DNA from 2 places in the Parvibaculum lavamentivorans DS-1 genome. Region 2 is predicted to be linked to the other one. Evidence: predicted binding sites of a transcription regulator. Region 2 holds the regulator's gene; the other holds the start of a gene.
The links. Region 2 encodes HrcA, which represses chaperone genes, less so after heat shock. Its sites were predicted from a motif close to GTTAGCACTCNCNNNNNGNGAGTGCTAAC; they were not measured.

Region 1 (10,450 bases), 760 kb from region 2:
TCCCCTTGGGGGAGGGTCAGAAAATTCGAGCGGCACGCGAAGAATTTTATGGGGCGGGGTCGCTGACTCAATCCGGGGATAAGGCTCCCGGGGATAAGAATTCGCGACCTGACCGGGGACAAGTTGCACCGGAGGCGTCCCGCACATTCCCCGGAGACGACGAAGGAGCGAAATTCGGTGCTCAACCACGTACCGGAAACCGCTCTTCCTCATCGCATGACAGTTTCATGACAGTTCGGTGACAGTCGGCCATTTTGAGGTATCCGGATACCCCATCAGGCACTCTTGCCGCGCGCCTCGATGGGCCAGATATCGACCAGCGTGTCGCCCCGGACGACGTGGTAGGCGTCGTATAAATTCACCGTCGGGTCGCAATGCGGCGTCATGGCCGTCAGTACACTGCCGATCGGCAGCGACGCGCCATCCGGTAGAAGAACGCCGCCTTGCTCGTCGCCGAAGAAGAAATAGCCCGCTCCTTCCGGCGCGCCGGAAAGAAGTTTCGGCGACTCGGCATCGGTCGAAAAGGATTTGAAACCGGCATCCGTCGTCGCGAGATTTTTCGTGTTGGCGGAGACGACCGACATCTGCACGAAGAGCGACGTCTCGAAGGGAAAGCTCGCGCCATTGCCGAGCGCGACGTCGTGATACTGCTTGTCCATGAAAACATAGGAGCCGCCCTGCAGCTCGGTCAGCACCTTCGCTTCCGGGTCGATATTGTAGCTGCCGGTGCCGCCCCCCGACACGATATCGCAGGGCAAGCCCTTGGCCTTCAGCGCGTCGCGCTGATCGCCCAGCACCTTCATCGCCGCAAGCGATTTCTCGCGACGCTCGGCGAAGTCGTGAATATGCATCAGGTGTCCGGCATAGGCCTGCAGCCCGCGCAGTTCGAGAAATTCCGCCGCGTCGAGAAGTTCCGCCAGCGCCAGCGCGTCCTCGCCGGGGCGGATGCCTGTGCGGTGGAGGCCAACATCGAGGTCCACCAGAACCTTCAGCACACGTTTCTTTTCCGCCGCCGCTGCCGCCAATGCGCGCGCGTTCACCGGATTGTCGACCACGACCATCAGGTCCGGCATTTTCTCGTTCAGCGCCATCAGCCGCTCGATGCCCTGCACCGTCACGACGGGCGAGGTTATGAGAATGCTCTCGATGCCGCCCGCCGCCATCGCCTCCGCCTCGCCGAGCTTGGCGCAGCACTGGCCGACGGCGCCGGCCGCGATCTGGGCCTTGGCGATGGTCACGCATTTATGCGTCTTCGCATGGGGGCGGATCGAAAGGTTGCTTACCTTGCAGTGCTCCGCCATCCGCGCGACGTTGCGCTCGAAGGCGTCGAGATCGAGCACAAGCGCCGGTGTCGGGATCGCGGCGCGCGAGCCCTTCTTTCCGATCATGGCCTTCGCCGCCTGCAATGCTTCGCTTGTCATGACTTCCCCTTTGCTGCCGCGCGGCACGCATCCTACAGCGGCCCGCGCGATGCACAACAACGCATCGCGTCTTCGTTTTGGTTCATGAAAGCGATGGATTCGGGAGGAGAGACCGTATAATTTTGGCATTTATACTGTCTATTGTTGGGGGATGAAATGGCGACAACGACGCTTTCCGGTTTGATGCTCCTTGCCGCGCTGACGGCGGCGGAACCCGAGGCGGCGATGAGCAAAATGCCCGCTCACGACCAGTATGCGTCGGGCGCGACCTGTTCGCTCAGCGGCGAAACGAGGGCTGGCGCGCGCAAATATTGCTATTACGATTGCGGTGGATCGAGACGGACCATCGTGATCGCGGCAGGACGGCCCTGCGCCTTCACCATCAGACGCTAGGACAAATGTCGGGACAGAGCGGCGCCGCGCAGAAGACGGCAGGATTGGCGGACAAGCGGGAGGTGATCATCTCCTCCGCGCTCGATCTGTTCCGTCACTATGGTTACCGCCGCACTTCGATGGAAGACATCGCGCGCGCCGCCGCCGTCGCCAAGGGCACGCTTTACCTCTACTTCAAAAGCAAGGACGAACTCTTCGAAGCGATCTGCCGGACGCTGGCCGAACAGGTCGCGGAAGGCGTCACGGCGGCGGAAGCGCTCGACCTGCCGCTCGAGCGGAAGCTTGCCGCGCTGATGGAGGCGAAGCTCGGTTTCGTCTATCGCTGGATTCTTTCGAGCCCGCATGCGGCGGAGCTCGTCGACAGCGGCAGCCGCCTGAAGGAAAATGTTTTCGGCGACGTTCACGTTCAGTTCCAGAACGCCGTCCTCCAGCTTGTCCGCGAAGGCACCCAGCGCGGCGAGCTCGATCCCAAGGCCAGCGGCCTCACCCAGGAAGCCGCCGCCGAAACCCTCATCGCCGCCGCCTGCGGCGCCGAAAAGGCACCGGACGAGGAAACCTTCCGCCGCCAGCTCGCCGCCATCATCAAGCTGACCCTGCGCGGCCTGCGCGCCTGAGGCGAATCCTCGCTACAAATTCGTGAAATACGGCGCCTCCCCGCTTGACAGCGTGGCGGACAGCTCCTATCTCTGCCCAGTGCTTTGGCACTCATATTGAGTGAGTGCTAACAGGCTCAAAAAATCCAGAAATATCCGCAACTTAGCGGTTGGGACACAGGAGAAGCCAGAGATGAAATTCCGTCCTCTGCATGACCGCGTCGTAGTGCGCCGGGTCGAGGAAGAATCCAAGACCGCCGGCGGCATCATCATTCCGGACTCGGCGCAGGAAAAGCCCTCGCAGGGCGAAGTCGTCGCGGTGGGCCCCGGCGCCCGTGGCGATGACGGCAAGCTCGTCGCGCTCGACGTCAAGGTCGGCGACCGGGTGATCTTCGGCAAATGGTCGGGCACCGAAGTCAAGATCGACGGCGAAGAGCTGCTGATCATGAAGGAGAGCGACATCATGGGTGTGCTCGAAGGCGCTGCCAGCAAGAAGAAGGCCGCTGCCTGACAAGGCTCGCAACCGGATACCCGGCCGCGGGCTTTTTTATTGCCCCGGCGGCCGTTCGTTCCGTTTCATGAATTCAGAAGGATCAGAAAAACATGGCTAAGGAAGTCAAATTCGGCCGCACAGCCCGCGAGAAGATGCTTCGCGGCGTCGACATTCTCGCCGATGCGGTAAAGGTGACGCTCGGTCCGAAGGGCCGCAATGTGGTCATCGAAAAGTCGTTCGGTTCGCCGCGCACCACGAAAGACGGCGTGACGGTCGCCAAGGAAATCGAGCTTGAAGACAAGTTCGAGAACATGGGCGCCCAGATGGTCAAGGAAGTCGCTTCCAAGACCAACGACACCGCCGGCGACGGCACCACGACGGCGACGGTTCTGACGCAGGCGATCGTTCGCGAAGGCGCGAAGTCGGTTGCCGCCGGCATGAACCCGATGGACCTGAAGCGCGGCATCGAGATTGCCGTCCGCACCGCCGTCGAAGACATCACGAAGCGTTCGAAGAAGGTGAAGTCGAACGACGAAGTCGCCCAGGTCGGCACGATCTCGGCCAATGGCGAAAGCGAAATCGGCGCCATGATCGCCCAGGCGATGAGCCGGGTCGGCAATGAAGGCGTCATCACGGTCGAGGAAGCCAAGTCCCTCGACACCGAACTCGATGTCGTCGAAGGCATGCAGTTCGACCGTGGCTATCTCTCGCCCTACTTCATCACCAATGCCGACAAGATGGTGGTCGAGCTCGACGAGCCGCTCATCCTTCTCCACGAGAAGAAGCTGACCAGCCTGCAGCCGATGCTGCCGGTGCTCGAAGCCGTTGTGCAGTCGGGCCGTCCGCTGCTCATCATCGCGGAAGACATCGAAGGCGAGGCGCTTGCCACGCTCGTGGTCAACAAGCTGCGCGGCGGCCTCAAGGTCGCTGCCGTGAAGGCGCCGGGCTTCGGCGATCGCCGCAAGGCGATGCTCGAAGATCTCGCCGTTCTCTCGGGCGGCCAGGTCATCTCCGAAGACCTCGGCATCAAGCTTGAGTCCGTGACGCTCGACATGCTCGGCAAGGCCAAGCGCGTTTCGATCACGAAGGACGACACCACGATCGTCGACGGCGCCGGCAAGAAGAAGGACATCGAAGCTCGCGTTGCCCAGATCAAGCGGCAGATCGAGGACACGACGTCCGACTACGACAAGGAAAAGCTGCAGGAACGTCTGGCGAAGCTCGCCGGTGGCGTTGCGGTGATCAAGGTCGGCGGTGCGACCGAAGCCGAAGTGAAGGAACGCAAGGACCGTGTCGACGACGCGCTCAATGCGACCCGCGCCGCGGTTGAAGAAGGCATCGTCCCCGGTGGCGGCACGGCCCTTCTCATGGCGAGCAAGGCCGTCGGCAAGCTCGTCGAGGACAATCGCGACATCCAGGCGGGTATCAACATCATCCGCAGGGCCCTCGAAGCGCCGATCCGTCAGATCGTCGAGAATGCCGGCGTCGAAGGTTCGATCGTCGTGCAGAAGGTCCTCGAGTCGAAGCAGGCCAATTTCGGCTTCGACGCGCAGAAGGAAGAGTATTGCGACCTCGTCGCCGCCGGCATCATCGACCCGACCAAGGTCGTGCGCACGGCGCTTCAGGACGCAGCCTCGATCGCCGGCCTCCTCATCACGACGGAAGCCATGATCGCCGACGCTCCGAAGAAGGACAACGGCGCCGCTGCCGGCATGCCTGGCGGCATGGGCGGAATGGGTGGCATGGGCGGCATGGACTTCTAAGTCCAGCTTCCTCACTCCAAAATGCGAAGGGCCGGTGGAAACACCGGCCCTTTTCTTTTGTCACTTTTTCGAGAGGTGACGTCGCGGCACCTGCCTTCCCGCCACTGACGCCGTATCGGCAACCGGCTACACTCACCCCAATCAAAATTCGGGAGGAAGGCCATGGATTTCTCATTCTCCGCAAAGGACGAAGAGTTTCGCATGAAGGTGCGGGACTTTTTCGAGCACGAGTATCCGCGCGAGATCGTGGAGAAGATGGCGAGCGGCGCTTCACCGACCAAGGCCGACTACCAGAAATCGGAGCGAGCCTTTGCTGCGCGTGGCTGGCTTGCCGTCAACTGGCCGAAATCGGCAGGCGGCACGGGCTGGAGCGCGAACGAGAAATACATCTTCGACGAGGAGCTTGAGCGCGCGGGCGCGCTCAATGTCGTGCCGATGGGCCTCCTCTATGTCGGTCCCGTCATCTACACATTCGGCACGGACGAACAGAAGAAGCGCTGGCTGCCCGGCATTCTCGACAGCACGACCTTCTGGGCGCAGGGCTATTCGGAGCCCGGCTCCGGCTCCGACCTGGCCTCGCTGCAGGCGAGCGCCGTTGTAGATGGCGACGACTACATCGTCAACGGCACCAAGATCTGGACCAGCCTCGCTCAGCATGCCGACTGGATTTTCTGCCTGCTGCGCACCAGCCAGGAAGAGAAGAAGCAGGAAGGCATCACCTTCCTGCTGATCGACATGACAACGCCGGGCATCACCGTGCAGCCGATCATCACCATCGACGGCAAGCATTCGCTCAACAGCGTCACCTTCGAAAATGTGCGCGTGCCGCAGGAAAACCGCATCGGCGAAGAGGGCAAGGGCTGGACCTATGCCAACTACCTGCTCGGCCATGAGCGCACCTCCTATGCCCATGTCGCGGGCAAGCGGAAGCAGCTCCGCAACATTCGCGAAGCCGCGCGCGAACGCGGACTGCTGGCCGACCCCGCCTTCATCCGCAAGCTCGGCGAACTCGAAACGCGGCTCGATACGCTTGAAATAACGGTGCTCCGCACGCTCTCCTCAGTGGCGGAAGGCGGCGCGCCGGGCAACGAATCCTCGATCCTGAAAGTGATCGCGACCGAACTCGCACAGGACATCACGGAGCTCGGCGCCGAGACCTACGGCCCCTATGTGCAACCGGCCTTCCCGGATTCCGTCGCCCCCGCATGGACCGGCAACACGGCGCTCCCCGCGGGCGCGGCGCCCGCCGTCGCCGCCTATCTCGGTGCCCGCGCGCAGTCGATTTATGGCGGCTCCAACGAAATCCAGAAGAACATCATCGCCAAGCGGATACTGGGTCTTTGACGAGGGAATTGACTCCCGCCGCTCGCGGGTCTTAACTCCCTTCACTTCCGGTCGCACATATCCTCCGCGCGACTGGCGAAATCAGATGGGTCACCATCGGGGAGCGCGGAGACTGGTCTTTCGAGCCGATCGCCTGGGCAGCACTTCTAAATGCTGGCCGGGCGTTTTTGTTTTCAGGCATCGAAGGAGACCGCCCCATGACGACCTCACAGGAACGAGCCCGGCTCGCCCAATCCGACAATGAAATCTTTCTCGCGCTCAAGGGCGAGGAAGCGCGGCAACGCGCGGGCCTCGAACTCATCCCGTCGGAAAACTACGCCTTCCCCGAAGTGCTGACGCTGCTCGGCTCCGCCTTCACCAATAAATATTCGGAAGGCTATCCCGGGCGGCGCTATTACGGCGGACAGGACTATACAGACCGTATCGAAACGCTGGCCCGCGACAGGGCCAAGGCTCTCTTCCGCGCGGAGCACGCGAATGTGCAGCCGCTGTCCGGCTCGCCGATGAACCAGGCAGTCTATCTCGGCCTGCTCGAGCCCGGCGATACGATCCTTGCGATGGATCTCAGCCATGGCGGTCATCTCACGCATGGCGCGCCGGTCAGCCATATGGGCCGCCTCTTCAATTTCGTGCGCTACAAGACGGACCCCACGAACGGCGCCATCGACTTCGACCACCTCCGTGCCGTCGCACGGGAGACGAAGCCGAGGCTCGTCGTCTGTGGCTACTCTTCTTACCCGCGCGACTACGACTACGCGGATTTCAAACGCGTTGCCGACGAAGTGGGCGCGCTCACCATGGCGGATGTTTCCCATATCGGCGGGCTCATCGCGGCCAACGTCATGCGCAACCCGCTGGATGCGGGCTTCGACGTGATGACGACGACGACGCACAAGTCGCTGCGCGGCCCGCGCGGCGGGCTCATTCTCTGCAAGGCTGAGTTCGCGAGGAAGATCGACGCTTCCGTGTTCCCCGGCCTTCAGGGCGGTCCGCATATGAATCAGGTCGCGGCAGCCGCCGTCACCTTCCGCCTCGCCGCCATGCCCGCGTTCCGCGATTACGCGGAACAGGTCCTCGCCAACGCCAAGGCGCTCGCCGCTGCACTCATGGAACGTCAGGTGAAGCTCGTCACCGGCGGCACCGACAATCACCTCCTCGTCATCGACACGGTCGCGAGTTTCGGCATCGACGGCGCGGTGGCGCAGGAGGCGCTCGACCGCGTCGGCCTCACCACCAACAAACAGGTGATCCCGGACGATCCGAACCCGCCGATGCGCCCGTCCGGCCTTCGTCTCGGCACACCGGCAGCAACGGCGCGCGGCATGGGGCACAAGGAAATGGCGGAGATAGCCGAAATCATCGCCGCCGCGCTCAACGCGAAAGGAGACGCCGCAACGGAGACAGCGCTCGCCGCCCGCACGCACAAGCTCACTTCGCGCTTCCCCGTGGACGGGCTCTAGAGCCGCTCGGCGATCGCCATGGCGGCAGCGGGATTGCGGACCTTGGCGCCGCTGATGACATAGAGAAAGACGTCGCGGCCGGATTTGAGGGGCTTGTGCTTGCTCACGGTCTCGACGTCTTTCGGCGCATCGCCCGCGGCCCATTCCTTCGCACGCGTCGCCCATGCATCGAGCGCCTTCTTCGGATAGCCGAGCTTCTCGTCCTCGCTCGTTCCCATGGCGCGCACATAGACGAAAGACGCAGTGGCATCGCCGATCTGCGGATAATCGGCATCGGCGGCGGTCACCACGGCGACGCCATATTCCCTCGCCAGCGCGATGAAGTCGGGCGACTTGAAACTTTCGTGACGCACTTCGACGGCGTGGCGGAGATCGCGCCCGCCCAGGGTCTTCGGCAGTAGCTTCAGGAACCCCTCGAAATCTTCCGGATCGAATTTCTTCGTCGGCGCGAACTGCCAGTTGATGGGTCCGAGCTTCTCTTTCAGCTCCGTCAGGCCGCTTTCCAGAAACCGTTCAATCGAAGAGCCTGCCTCGGACAGCACGCGGCGGTTGGTCGCGAAGCGCGGGCCCTTCAGTGCGAAGACGAAACCGTCCGGTGTCTCGTCATGCCATTTCCGGAAGCTCTCCGGCTTCTGCGAGCCGTAATAGGTACCGTTGATCTCGATGGTCGAAAGCTTGCTGCTCGCATATTCGAGTTCGCGCTTCTGCGTCAGCCCGTCGGGATAAAACGTGCCGCGCCATGGCTCGAACACCCAGCCGCCGATGCCCACCCGGATTTTCTTCGCCATGCCAATCTCCGCCGCAATAAAGCGACTCTAGATAGGCGCAGGCGAGGCTGCAAGCGGATGTCCCCTTCCCGCTGGCAGGAAGGGGACGCCGTATTCAAGCACCGATGGCGTTTCGCAACTCCCGCGCCGCTTCGACCATCTCGACGAGTGCCGCTTCCGTTTCCGGCCAGCCCCGCGTCTTCAAGCCACAATCCGGATTGACCCATATGCGCTCGCTCGGCAGGCGTTCGGCGGCGAGCCGCAGAAGCGACAGCATTTCGCCGCGCGCGGGGACGCGGGGCGAATGAATGTCGTAAACACCGGGACCGATATCGTTCGGATAGGAAAAGTCGACAAAGGCGTCGAGCAATTCCATGCGCGACCTGGACGTCTCGATGGAAATCACATCGGCGTCGAGATCGGCGATCGCCTCGATGATGTCGTTGAATTCCGAATAGCACATATGGGTATGAATCTGCGTCTCGTCGCGAGCGACGCAGACGGAGAGGCGGAAGCACTCGCATGCCCACCGGAGATAGGTGTCCCATTCGGAGCGATGCAGCGGCAATCCCTCGCGGAGTGCCGGCTCATCGATCTGGATCATGCCGAGGCCCGCCGCTTCGAGGTCGTAGACCTCGTCGCGTATCGCCAGTGCGATCTGGCGGCAAGTCTCGCTGCGCGGCTGGTCGTCGCGCACGAAGGACCATTGCAGGATCGTCACCGGGCCGGTCAACATGCCCTTCACCGGCCTGTCCGTCAGCGACTGGGCGTAGCGCGACCATTCGACCGTCATCGGCTCCGGCCTCGACACATCGCCGAAGATGATCGGCGGCTTCACGCAACGCGAGCCGTAGCTCTGCACCCAGCCGAGCGACGTAAACGCAAAGCCCTCCAGTTTCTCACCGAAATATTCCACCATGTCGGTGCGTTCCGGTTCCCCATGCACCAGCACGTCCAGCCCGATCCTTTCCTGCAGGCGGATTGTCTTTTCGATTTCGGCTTTCATGAAGGCGTCATACTGCGCCTCGTTCCAGTCGCCGCGCCGCAGGCTGGCGCGGGCCTTGCGCACATCCGAGGTTTGCGGGAACGAGCCGATGGTCGTGGTCGGCAGCTTCGGCAGGCCGAAGCGCTTCTGCTGGATAGACTGCCGGTCGGCGAAGGGGCGGCCCCGCCGGTCGGCATGGGGATCGATATCCCGCACCCGCGCGCGGACAGCTGGATTGTGAATACGCGGCGAATTGCGCCGCGCCTCGAACAATGCCGCGTTCTCCGCCAGTTCGGTGGAGATCGAGGTGCGGCCCTCCTTCACGCCCCGCGCCAGCACGGCAAGTTCGCCGAGCTTTTCCTCGGCAAAGGCAAGCCAGCTCTTCAATTCGGGATCGAGCGATTTTTCACCGGCGAGGCTGAAGGGCACGTGCAGCAGCGAGCAGGCCGCCGAAATCATGACGCGCTTGGGCCCGAGCGTCAGCACGGCGCGCTCAGCCAGCGTCAACGCCGCTTCCATGTCCGTCCGCCAGATATTGCGCCCGTCTACGAGCCCGAGCGACAGCAGCTTGTCGCGCGGCAGGGCCGAGAGCGCCGCTTCGTATTGGGAGCGTCCCCGCACCATGTCGAGATGGATACCGGCAACCGGCAGCGCCATTGCCGTTTCGAGCGAGGCTTCCGGCAATGCGCCGAAATAGGTCGCGACCATCAGCTTCAGGGAGGGCGCGGCGGCCGACAGAGCCGAATAGGCCGCTCGGCATTTCGCAAGGTCGCCGCTGCCGAGTTCAAGCACCAGGCAGGGTTCGTCGATCTGCACCCAATCGGCACCGGCTTCGGCGAGACGCTTCAGCACGTTTTCGTATACGGGAAGGAGTCGTCCCATCAGGTCGAGCGGGTCGAAGCCCGCCACCGTCGCCTTGCCAAGTTTCAGGAACGAGAAAGGCCCGACAAGAACCGGCCGCGTGTGAACACCAAGCGCCTTCGCTTCGGCAAATTCATCGATGGCTTTGGTGAAGGCCAGCCGGAAATTCGTCTCCGGAGAAAATTCCGGCACGATGTAGTGGTAGTTGGTGTCGAACCATTTGGTCATCTCCATCGCCGCCACATCGCGCGTGCCGTCCTGTGCGCCGCGCGCCATCGCGAAATAGGTGGCGAGATCGATTTCCGCTCCCGCAGCGAACCGCTCCGGCACCGCACCCGTCATGCAGATCGTGTCGAGTACATGGTCGTAG
Region 2 (10,450 bases):
TCGACCCCCGCCGGAATATTGACGGAGAGCGTGCGCTCCTTCTCGACGCGGCCTGCGCCATGGCAATTGGTACAGGGCTTGTCGATCGTCTGGCCGCGGCCGTGACAGGTCGGGCAGGTCCTTTCGATCGTGAAGAAGCCTTGAGAGGCGCGGACCTTGCCATGCCCCTGACAGGTCGGGCAGGTAATCGGGCTCGATCCCGGCGCCGCGCCCGTACCGGTGCATACTTCGCATGCGACGGAGCCGGGAACGCGAACTTGCGCCTTCTTGCCCTCGAAGGCCTCCTCCAGGCTGATTTCCATATTGTAGCGGAGATCGTGGCCGCGCGTCTGGCCGCCATCGCCTCTCCGTCCGCCGCGGCCGCCTCGCCCGCCCATGAATTCGCCGAAGAGATCGTCGAATATGTCGGACATCGAGGCGCCGGCGCCGAAGCCGCCCATGCCGCCCGGCCCGCCGCGCGCACCCATGCCGCCATCGAAGGCAGCGTGGCCGAACTGGTCGTAGGCCGCGCGGCTCTGCTCGTCCTTCAGCGCGTCATAGGCTTCGTTGAGCTCCTTGAAGCGCTGCTCGGCTTCCTTGTCGCCCTGGTTCTGGTCGGGGTGATATTTCTTGGCGAGGCTGCGGTAAGCCTTTTTCAGCTCGTCCGCGCTCGCGTTGCGGCTCACCCCGAGCACGTCATAGAAATCGCGCTTCGACATCGGGTTTCACCGTATACGGATGAATACCCCGGACGCGCTTTCGCGCGCCCGGCCGGCATTCATGTCTGGATTAAAGGGCATCATGACGAGGCGCCGGTCAGGCGGACTTGTCCTGGTCTTTCTTGTCGTCGTCGACTTCCTCGAAGTCGGCATCGACGACATCGTCCCCGGACGCATCCGTGCCGCCAGCGGCCTCGCTTTCGGCTTCCGCCTGCGCGGACTTGTAGAGCGCCTCGCCCATCTTCATCGACGTCTGGGTGAGCGCTTCCATCTTCGCCTTGATGTCCTCGCTCGAACCTTCCTTCAACGCGGTCCGCAAGGCCTCAAGGGCCGCCTCGACATCCGCCTTCACGTCGCCGCCGATCTTGTCGGCATTTTCCTGAAGCGTCTTCTCGGTTGCGTTGGCGAGAGCTTCCGCGTGGTTTCGCGTCTCGACTTCCTCGCGCCGCTTCTTGTCTTCTTCGGCGTGCGCTTCTGCGTCCTTCACCATCTGCTCGATGTCGGCTTCGGAGAGCCCGCCCGAAGCCTCGATGCGGATGGTCTGCTCCTTGTTCGTCGCCTTGTCCTTCGCGGACACATTGACGATGCCGTTCGCGTCGATATCGAACGCAACCTCGATCTGCGGCACGCCGCGCGGTGCCGCCGGAATGCCGACAAGGTCGAACTGGCCGAGCAGCTTGTTGTCGGCCGCCATTTCGCGCTCGCCCTGGAAGACGCGGATCGTCACGGCGGACTGGTTGTCTTCCGCCGTCGAGAAGGTCTGCGCCTTCTTGGTCGGGATCGTCGTGTTGCGTTCGATGAGGCGTGTGAAGACGCCGCCCAGCGTTTCGATGCCGAGCGACAGCGGCGTCACGTCGAGCAGCAGCACGTCCTTCACGTCGCCCTGCAGCACGCCGGCCTGAATGGCGGCGCCCATGGCCACCACTTCGTCGGGGTTCACGCTCATGTTCGGCTCTTTGCCGAAGAACTGCTTCACCGCTTCGCGGATTTTCGGCATGCGCGACTGGCCGCCGACGAGAACGATCTCGTTGATCTGGCCGGCGGTCACGCCTGCATCCTTCAGCGCCGCCTTGCACGGGTCGATCGTCCGCTGGATGAGATCCGCCACCAGCGCCTCGAGTTTCGAGCGCGTGATCTTCATGGTGAGATGCTTCGGTCCCGAAGCATCCGCCGTGATGAAGGGCAGGTTCACTTCCGTCTGGCTGGCCGAGGAGAGTTCGATCTTCGCCTTTTCGGCGGCCTCCTTCAGCCGCTGCAGCGCCAGCTTGTCGCCGCGCAGGTCGATGCCGTTCTCTTTCTTGAACTCGTCGGCGAGATAATTGACGAGGCGCATGTCGAAATCTTCGCCGCCGAGGAACGTGTCGCCATTCGTCGACTTCACTTCGAAGACGCCGTCGCCGATCTCGAGGATCGAAACGTCGAAGGTGCCGCCGCCAAGGTCGTAGACGGCGATCAGCTCGCCTTCCTTCTTGTCGAGGCCATAGGCAAGCGCTGCCGCCGTCGGCTCGTTGATGATGCGGAGCACTTCAAGACCGGCAATCTTGCCGGCGTCTTTCGTTGCCTGGCGCTGCGCGTCGTTGAAATAGGCGGGAACGGTGATGACGGCCTTCTCGACCTTTTCGCCGAGATAGCTTTCCGCCGTCTCCTTCATCTTCTGCAGGATGAAGGCTGAAATCTGCGACGGCGAATATTTCTCGCCATGCGCTTCCACCCAGGCGTCGCCATTCGGCGCCTTGACGATGTCGTAGGGCACCATGCCCTTGTCCTTCTGGGTGGTGGGGTCGTCATAGGAGCGGCCGATAAGGCGCTTGATCGCGAAGAGCGTATTGGTCGGGTTGGTGACGGCCTGCCGTTTGGCGGATTGGCCGACAAGACGTTCGCCATCCTGCGTGAAGGCCACCATCGACGGGGTGGTGCGCATGCCTTCGGAATTCTCGATGACTTTGGCGCTCGATCCTTCCATCACCGCGACACACGAATTCGTCGTGCCGAGGTCGATACCGATTACTTTAGCCATAGCGTGTTGGTCCTCTTTCACTTGCGGCGGGCCGGGCGGGCCTCATGGCACCCGCTGGCCGGGACGCGCCTTGCATGCGCGGGCCCGGTCGCACCGGCCCCCAGAAGGGGTCCTTGCCGGAAGACATCTCCCGGTTCGGGGGTTGAAACGTTGCGCTGTATATAGGTTTGGGTTTTACGGCCCGCAAGCGTTGATGCGGCAATATGGCCACATGGATAGCGACTTTTGGGACTCAGGGACCTGGCCTGAACGCCAAAGCCCCGGGTCCTCAAATGGAACCCGGGGCCTTGTGAAAGAACGATTGTCCGAAAAGGCTAGAGCTGGTTGTCGGGATAAACCGCGTTCCACTCGCAGGGCTGGGCCTGCCAGTTCTTCTGCCGCAGCGTCGCCTGGACGATCTCCGGCCCGGTCATGTCCTCGCGCAGGTCGGAAGCATCGTCGGCGGCATCCTCGACGCCCGCCGTCGCCGCGAGGTTGAGCCACATCAGCGCGAGGGGCTTGTTCTCGCGCTGCGTCGTCAGCATCGCGGCCGCCTTGGCCGGTGCGTTCATACCGCGCACCAGGTCGCCGGAATAGATCCGGCCCAGCTCATAAAAGGCCTTCGGCTCGTTCTGCCGTGCCGCCTTGCAATACCATTCGGTGGCTTTCTGGTTGTTGAGAACGCCCGCGCTGCCCGCGATCGTGCAGCAATGGGCATCGCCCATCTTGAGCTGCGCGTTGACATCGCCGGCCGCCGCCGCATCTTCATTGCCCATGATGACGGCATTGTCCTTGGCCCGCGAGGCGCCCTGTATCGCGGCTGCCGCGCAGCCGGACAGCATCGACAAGGCCAGCGCCGCTGCCGTAAACCCTATTATCTTGTTCATGATCGTCCCCCTTGTCCGGGGCGGCCGCGCCGCCCGGTCCCGGTTTCACTCCGGAAATTAATATGACACACATAATGCCAAAACACGAGAGCCCTCTTGCCTCCAAACCGGTGGAAACGGGGTTCGACGGCATCGGGCTCTATCCGGGCTTTTTCGGTGAGACGGCTCAGAGGGCGCTTGTCGAGAGATTGCAGGCAGGTTTCGGCGCGGCGCCGCCCTACCGTCCGCGCATGCCGCGCACCGGCCGCCCCTGGTCGATCCTTCAGACGAATTTCGGCCAGCTCGGATGGGTCTCGCGCCCCGGCGGCTATGCCTATTCGCCGGTTAATGACGTTAGTAAAGCCCCTTGGCCGGCCATACCGGCGGCCCTACTCGCCCTTTGGGATGATTTGGCCGCCTATCCGGCGCCTCCGGAATGCTGCCTGGTCAATCTCTATGACGCCCCGAAGTCGCGCATGGGCCTTCATCGGGACGAGGACGAGGAGGCGCTCGATGCCCCTGTCCTGTCCCTATCGCTCGGCGACACCTGCATTTTCCGGGTCGGCGGATTCGCCCGTGGTGATAAATCGAAAAGCTTCAGACTCGCGAGCGGCGACGTGCTCGTGCTCGGCGGCGCCTCCCGGCTGCGCTATCACGGCGTGGACCGGGTGATTTCCGGCTCCTCCCGCCTCATCCCTGGCGGCGGCAGGATCAACCTGACATTGCGCCGGGTGACCAGACCCGCCTAGTAGGGATGGAACCCCGGCACCGGCGACACGCCGAAAAGCCAGAGATGCGCGTAAAACAAGGCGCCGAACACGATGAGTGCGGCGAGGATTCGCCACCAGCCAAGCTCGCCAAGCTTCAATTGATTGCGCCCGGCAAAGATCGCGGCAAAAGGCAGGTTCGACGTCCTGGCCGCGAAGGCGGTCCAGCTTTCGCCCATCCGCTTCCGTTTCTTGTCGTCGATGGAAAAGGTGCCGAGTATGGCCAGCAGCGCGAAGGTGCCGAAGAAGATGATCGACGCCTTGTCGCCATTAACGAGAATGTGCCAGAGCGCCCAGATCGCCGCGCCCCAGAGAAAGGGATGCCGGGTGATGCGGAGCATGCCTTTGACGGTATCGGGCTTGTCGGCCAGCGCGTCCGCCCCCACCGCCGTCGGGTTCGGCGTGGTGATGCCGACGACCACGAAAAAAGTGGCGACGAGAATGACCAGCGGCGAGAGATGCAGCGCCCAGAGCGGCGGCACCCAGTAGAGATGATTGGGCCCCGCCACCGCTTCATTGAAACTGTAGGCAAGCCAGGAGATGCCGGCGATGGAGGCGAGCGAGAAGAGAGCGAGCCAGGCCCGCTCCCCGATCGTCGCCACGATCCGGCCTCGCGCGCCCGAACCGGCGATGACGAGGTGAATGCCGAGAAAAAAAGCCGCCGCGGCCCATAACTGAAGCATGACCGTTCTCCTCCCTGTCCTCTATAACGGTGTTATAAGAGATGGGAAGGGAGGGGACAAGCGCAAGGCCGAATTTTCTCAGGCGATCGTATCCACCTTGCCGCCCTTTGCCGCGCCGTCATCGGCCTTGGCCACGCCCACCCTAGCCGCCCGCAGCAGCCGGTCGCCGATCATGTAACCGGCGCCGAGCACATGCACGACCGTCCCGGCGGGCTGATCGGTGCCCGGCACCTCGAACATCGCCTCATGCAGATTGGGGTCGAACCGCTCGCCCGGCTGCGGCGTGATCTCGCGGATGCCATGGCGCTCGAAAATCGTCACGAGCTGCCTGTCGGTCATCTCCACGCCTTCGATCATTGCCTTCACGCTCTCGGCCGCTTCCGCCCGCTCGTCTTCTTTCAGCGTGGCGATGGCGCGCCGCAGATTGTCGGACACTTCCAGCATATCGCGGGCGAAATTGGCCGCCGCATATCGCTGTGCATCCTGCTTCTCGCGTTCGGCGCGCTTGCGGTTATTTTCCATATCTGCCGCCGCGCGCAGAAGCCGGTTGCGCAGATCGCTGATCTCGGCCTCCAACGCCGCCACATCGGGCCCGGCCGCCGCCGCATCCTCCGCCTCGCCTTGCGCCGCAGGTTCGCTCGCAAGCGTTTCCGCCAGTTTTTCTTCGCGCTTCTGGAGGGATTCGGAGGTTTCAGCCTCTGGTTTCTTCTCGTCGCTCATCGTCTGTCCAGTTTTTGGGAAAACTCGGCTCTTGGCGTGTGGATGTGCGCGTCAGCGCCGCGCATGTCAACCCGCCCGCGCCGTCATGCCTCAGTTGATAAGCCGTCCCACCAGCTTTGCCGTGTAATCGACCATCGGGATCACGCGGGCATAATTGAGCCGTGTCGGGCCGATCACGCCGAGCACGCCGACCACGCGCTGCTGCGTGTCCATATAGGGGCTCACGATCAGCGAGGAGCCCGATAGTGAGAATAGCTTGTTCTCCGAGCCGATGAAAATGCGGACCCCGTCCGCCGCCTCAGCCAGCCCGAGCAGCTGCACGAGATCGCGCTTGTTCTCGAGTTCGTCGAACAGAAGCCGGATGCGTTCGAGGTCTTCGACCGCATGCACATCCTCCAGAAGCCGCGAGCGTCCCCGCACGATCAGCGACTTGCCCAGCGGATCATTGTTGGCGGCCGCCGAATTGGAACCCGACCAGGTGGCCAGCCCCGCTTCGATCACCTTGGCTGTGAGCTCGTTCAGCTCCGCCTTCTGCGTTTCCAGTTCGCGCGCCAGATGGGCCTTCGCCTCGTCCAGCGTCCGCCCGCGCAATTGCGCGTTGAGATAATTGGTCGCCTCGGCCAGCGCCGAAGGCGTCAGGCCCTTGGGGATTTCAATCACGCGATTTTCGACCGCGCCGCCTTCCGTCACGATCACCACGAGCGCCCGCTCCGCGTCGATCGGCACGAATTCGACGTGTTTGAGCGCCGCGTCATAGGTCGGCGCGACCACGAAACCAGCGCCATGGCTGAGGCCGGAGAGGAGTTTCGAGGCCTCGTCCAGCACATCCTCGATGCTCTTGTGGGAGCCCGAAACCTGCCGCTCGATCGCAATGCGCTCATCATCCGTGAGATCGCCGATTTCGAGCAACCCGTCCACGAACATGCGAAGGCCTGCCTCGGTCGGCATCCGGCCGGCGCTGGTATGCGGTGCGAAAATAAGCCCGAGCCCCTCCAGATCCGACATGACGTTGCGGATCGAGGCGGCGGAGAGCGACAATGGCAATTGCCGGGACAGGAACCGCGAGCCCACCGGCTCCCCCGTCTCCAGATAGGTTTCGACCACGCGCCGCAGGATCTCGCGCGAACGCTCGTTGAGATCCATTACGCCAACCATGCTCGCAACCCGCCTCCGCTTAAGCCTCTGAAACTCGGAAACAATTTAGTGCGCTTTGACCCGGCATCAAAGCCTTTCGAAGAAAATCGCGCCGCTTTACGCAGGCGCCCGCCCAAGGTAGTAAGGCGGCAATCGGAAAAGATCATCTTCAGAAGACAGAACTGGAACCTCTTATGCGCCCTTCCGGACGCCAGCCGCAGGAAATGCGGACCGTCAGCTTCGAGCCCGGCGTTGCCAAACATGCCGAAGGCTCCTGCCTCGTCCGCTTCGGCGACACCCATGTGCTGTGCACCGCCAGCCTTGAAGAGCGTGTCCCGCCCTTCCTGAAGGGCGGCGGCCAGGGCTGGGTCACGGCGGAATACGGCATGCTGCCGCGCTCCACCCATGAGCGCATGCGCCGCGAGGCCGCGCAAGGCAAGCAATCCGGCCGCACCCAGGAAATCCAGCGTCTCGTCGGCCGCTCGCTGCGCTCGGTGGTCGATCTGAAGGCGCTTGGCGAACGCCAGATCAGCGTCGATTGCGACGTCCTTCAGGCCGATGGCGGCACGCGCACCGCCTCGATCACCGGCGCCTGGGTCGCGCTTCATCAATGTATCGAATGGATGCGCGCCCGCTCGATGATTTCGGCGCCTGTCCTGAAGGATCATGTCGCGGCAATTTCCTGTGGCATCTACCAAGGCGTTCCCGTGGTCGATCTCGACTATGCGGAGGATTCGACCGCCGACACCGACGCGAATTTCGTCATCACCGGCAAGGGCGGCATCTGCGAGATCCAGGGCACGGCCGAAGGCGAACCCTTCAGCGACGAGGAGTTCCTGTCGCTGCTGGCGCTGGCGAAAACCTCCATCGCAGATCTCGTGCGGCGCCAGAAGGAAGCGGTATCGGCATGACCAGGCGTTTTGAAGGCGGCAAGCTCGTCGTTGCGAGCCACAATCCCGGCAAGGTCCGCGAGATTGCCGATCTTCTTGCGTCACTCAATGTCGAGATCCTCTCCGCCGCCGATCTCGGCCTTGCCGAACCGGACGAAACCGGTGAGACCTTCCGCGAGAATGCGGAACTGAAGGCGCTCGCCGCCGCGAAGACGGCGCAGCTTCCGGCTCTCTCCGATGACAGCGGCCTCTGCGTCGAGGCGCTCGGCGGCGCCCCCGGCATTTTCTCCGCGCGCTGGGCAGGACCGACGAAAGACTTCGCCTTCGCGATGGAAAAGCTCCGCCGCGGCATGCTTGAAACCGGCCCGGTCGACACATCCGCTTATTTCATCTGCGGCCTCGCGCTCGCATGGCCCGACGGCCATGTCGAATATTTCGAGGGCAGGGTGGATGGCGACCTCGTCTGGCCGCCGCGCGGCGAGAAGGGCTTCGGCTACGATCCCGTTTTCGTGCCGCATGGCTACGAAACAACTTTTGGCGAAATGGAACCGCAGGCGAAGCATGACATCTCGCACCGCGCCCACGCCTTCCGGCAACTTGTCGATGCCTGCTTCCGGAGCTGATGAACCGGGTTTCGGCGTCTATGTTCACTGGCCCTTCTGCCAGTCGAAATGTCCCTACTGCGATTTCAACAGCCATGTCGTCGCCAATGTCGATCAGGCGCGCTGGGCAAAGGCGCTGACGCGCGAACTTCAATATATGCGTGGCCTCACCGGCCCCCGCAGCGTCCGCTCGATCTTCTTCGGCGGCGGTACGCCGTCGCTGACGGAGCCGGCAACCGTCGAGGCGGTGCTGACGCAGATCGCCGCGCTCTGGACGGTGGAGCAGGGCGCCGAGATCACGCTCGAGGCAAACCCCACCAGCGTCGAGGCCGCGCGCTTTCGTGGCTATCGCAAGGCGGGCGTCAACCGTCTCTCGCTCGGCGTCCAGTCGCTTGATGACAGGGAGCTGAAATTTCTCGGCCGTCTCCACACGGCGGATGAAGCACTCCGCGCCATCGCACTTGCCCGCGAAACCTTCCCGCGCCTTTCCTTCGACCTCATCTATGCGCGCCCCGGCCAGACGAAGGAAAAATGGACGGCGGAACTTCGCGCCGCACTCGCTCATGCGGTGGACCATCTCTCGCTCTATCAACTCACCATCGAGGAAGAGACAGCCTTCGCGCGCCTCTACGAGAAAGGCGCCTTCAAACTGCCCGGCGAAGACGAGGCCGCCGAACTTTACGCCCTCACAGGCGAAATCGCGGCCGAAGCCGGATTATCCGCCTACGAAGTATCGAACTATGCCCGGCCCGGTGCCGAAGCCCGCCACAATCTCGTCTATTGGCGCTATGGCGACTATGCCGGTGTCGGGCCCGGCGCGCATGGCCGCATCTCGACGGAAGGAAAGCGCCTCGCCACGCGCACGCTTCGCATGCCCGGCGCATGGATCGAAAATGTCGAACGCGATGGACACGGCCTCGAAGCATCGGAGGAAATACCCGGCGCGGCGCAAGGCGACGAAATGATGCTGATGGGCCTGAGGCTGGAGGAAGGTGTATCGCTTGCGCGCTACGCCGCGCTCGCCGGGAAGGAAATTGCCGCCCCCCGCATCGGCAACCTGATCGCCGATGGCTTGTTGATGAGAAATGGCGACATCATCCGCACGACGCCGCAAGGCCGCCTCGTGCTCGACGCGCTGCTGGCGCGGCTTCTCGCCTAGAGGCCCTCGACATAATCCGGCTGCGCATCGGGTGCCGCCGCCTTGAAGGCGGGCAGGCTCCCGCAATGCGCGACGATCCGGTTGATCCGCGGATAGGGCTCAAGGTCGACCTTGAAGCGCACATAGTTCAGATGTTGCGGCACGAGAAAAATATCGGCGATGGTCGGCTTGTCGCCGAAGCAGAACGGCGTCTCCGGCCGCGATGCCAGGGTCTTTTCCAGCGCCGTGAAGCCGATTGTCCCCCAATGCGCATACCATTGCTGGCGCTTCGCGTCGTCGAGCCCCATCTCGCCGCCGAGATAGCGGTGTACGCCTGAATTGTTGAGCGCATGCATCTCCGCTGCGATGGCGGCAGCGAAGGCGCGCGCCTGCGCTCGCGTCAGTAGATCGGCCGGCATGATCGAGGGTTCGGGAAAGACCTCTTCCAGATATTCGATGATCGCGAGCGACTGCGTGAGTATCCGCGCGTCATGTTCGAGCGTGGGTACGAGACCCTGAGGATTGAGTTTCAGATAGGCGTCCGACTTCTGCTCGCCTGCGGGCCCGATATTCACCGAGACATATTCGTAGTCGAGCCCCTTGAGTGCGAGCGCGATCCGGACGCGGTGACCGGCCGAATTGCGAAAGAAATTATGTAGCCGGAGCGTCATCTAGAAAACCGGCGGCCGGAAGCTTGTCGGCGCCGGATCGATAACCACGGCACCCGTCGGCCGCATCTCGAGAACCGCAAGGCCGCGTTCCGTTCGTCCATCCGGCATGAAACGGAAAATCCCGTCGACGCCCGCGAAGCCGTCCGGATTGGTCAGCGCCTCCGGCGTGAAGCGGCTCTCTTCCGGCAGTGTCGAAAGCGCAATCGCGAGGCTCACCCCGTCATAGCCGAGGCTTGCGATGCGCGGCGGCGTCCCGCCATAGGCGCGGCGATAGCGCGTCAAAAA

Region 1: groES (co-chaperone GroES) is a predicted target of HrcA. The motif match lies at 2,512-2,540, and genes of this name have one in related genera.

What each region holds. Positions count from the first base shown of each region.
Region 1 is NC_009719.1:670,006-680,455, reverse strand. Features, by position in the region: gene PLAV_RS03130 (DSD1 family PLP-dependent enzyme) at 276-1,421, opposite strand; gene PLAV_RS03125 (hypothetical protein) at 1,578-1,814, shown strand; gene PLAV_RS03120 (TetR/AcrR family transcriptional regulator) at 1,820-2,428, shown strand; gene groES (co-chaperone GroES) at 2,601-2,918, shown strand; gene groL (chaperonin GroEL) at 3,011-4,663, shown strand; gene PLAV_RS03105 (acyl-CoA dehydrogenase family protein) at 4,826-6,007, shown strand; ZMP/ZTP riboswitch at 6,066-6,153, shown strand; gene PLAV_RS03100 (serine hydroxymethyltransferase) at 6,205-7,467, shown strand; gene PLAV_RS03095 (DUF72 domain-containing protein) at 7,464-8,255, opposite strand; gene metE (5-methyltetrahydropteroyltriglutamate--homocysteine S-methyltransferase) at 8,350-10,450, opposite strand, start outside.
Region 2 is NC_009719.1:3,820,924-3,831,373, forward strand. Features, by position in the region: gene dnaJ (molecular chaperone DnaJ) at 1-698, opposite strand, end outside; gene dnaK (molecular chaperone DnaK) at 796-2,715, opposite strand; gene PLAV_RS18135 (SEL1-like repeat protein) at 3,030-3,581, opposite strand; gene PLAV_RS18140 (alpha-ketoglutarate-dependent dioxygenase AlkB) at 3,644-4,309, shown strand; gene PLAV_RS18145 (NnrU family protein) at 4,306-5,010, opposite strand; gene grpE (nucleotide exchange factor GrpE) at 5,089-5,730, opposite strand; gene hrcA (heat-inducible transcriptional repressor HrcA) at 5,821-6,885, opposite strand; gene rph (ribonuclease PH) at 7,059-7,775, shown strand; gene rdgB (RdgB/HAM1 family non-canonical purine NTP pyrophosphatase) at 7,766-8,377, shown strand; gene hemW (radical SAM family heme chaperone HemW) at 8,358-9,515, shown strand; gene maiA (maleylacetoacetate isomerase) at 9,512-10,165, opposite strand; gene PLAV_RS18180 (penicillin-binding protein activator) at 10,166-10,450, opposite strand, start outside.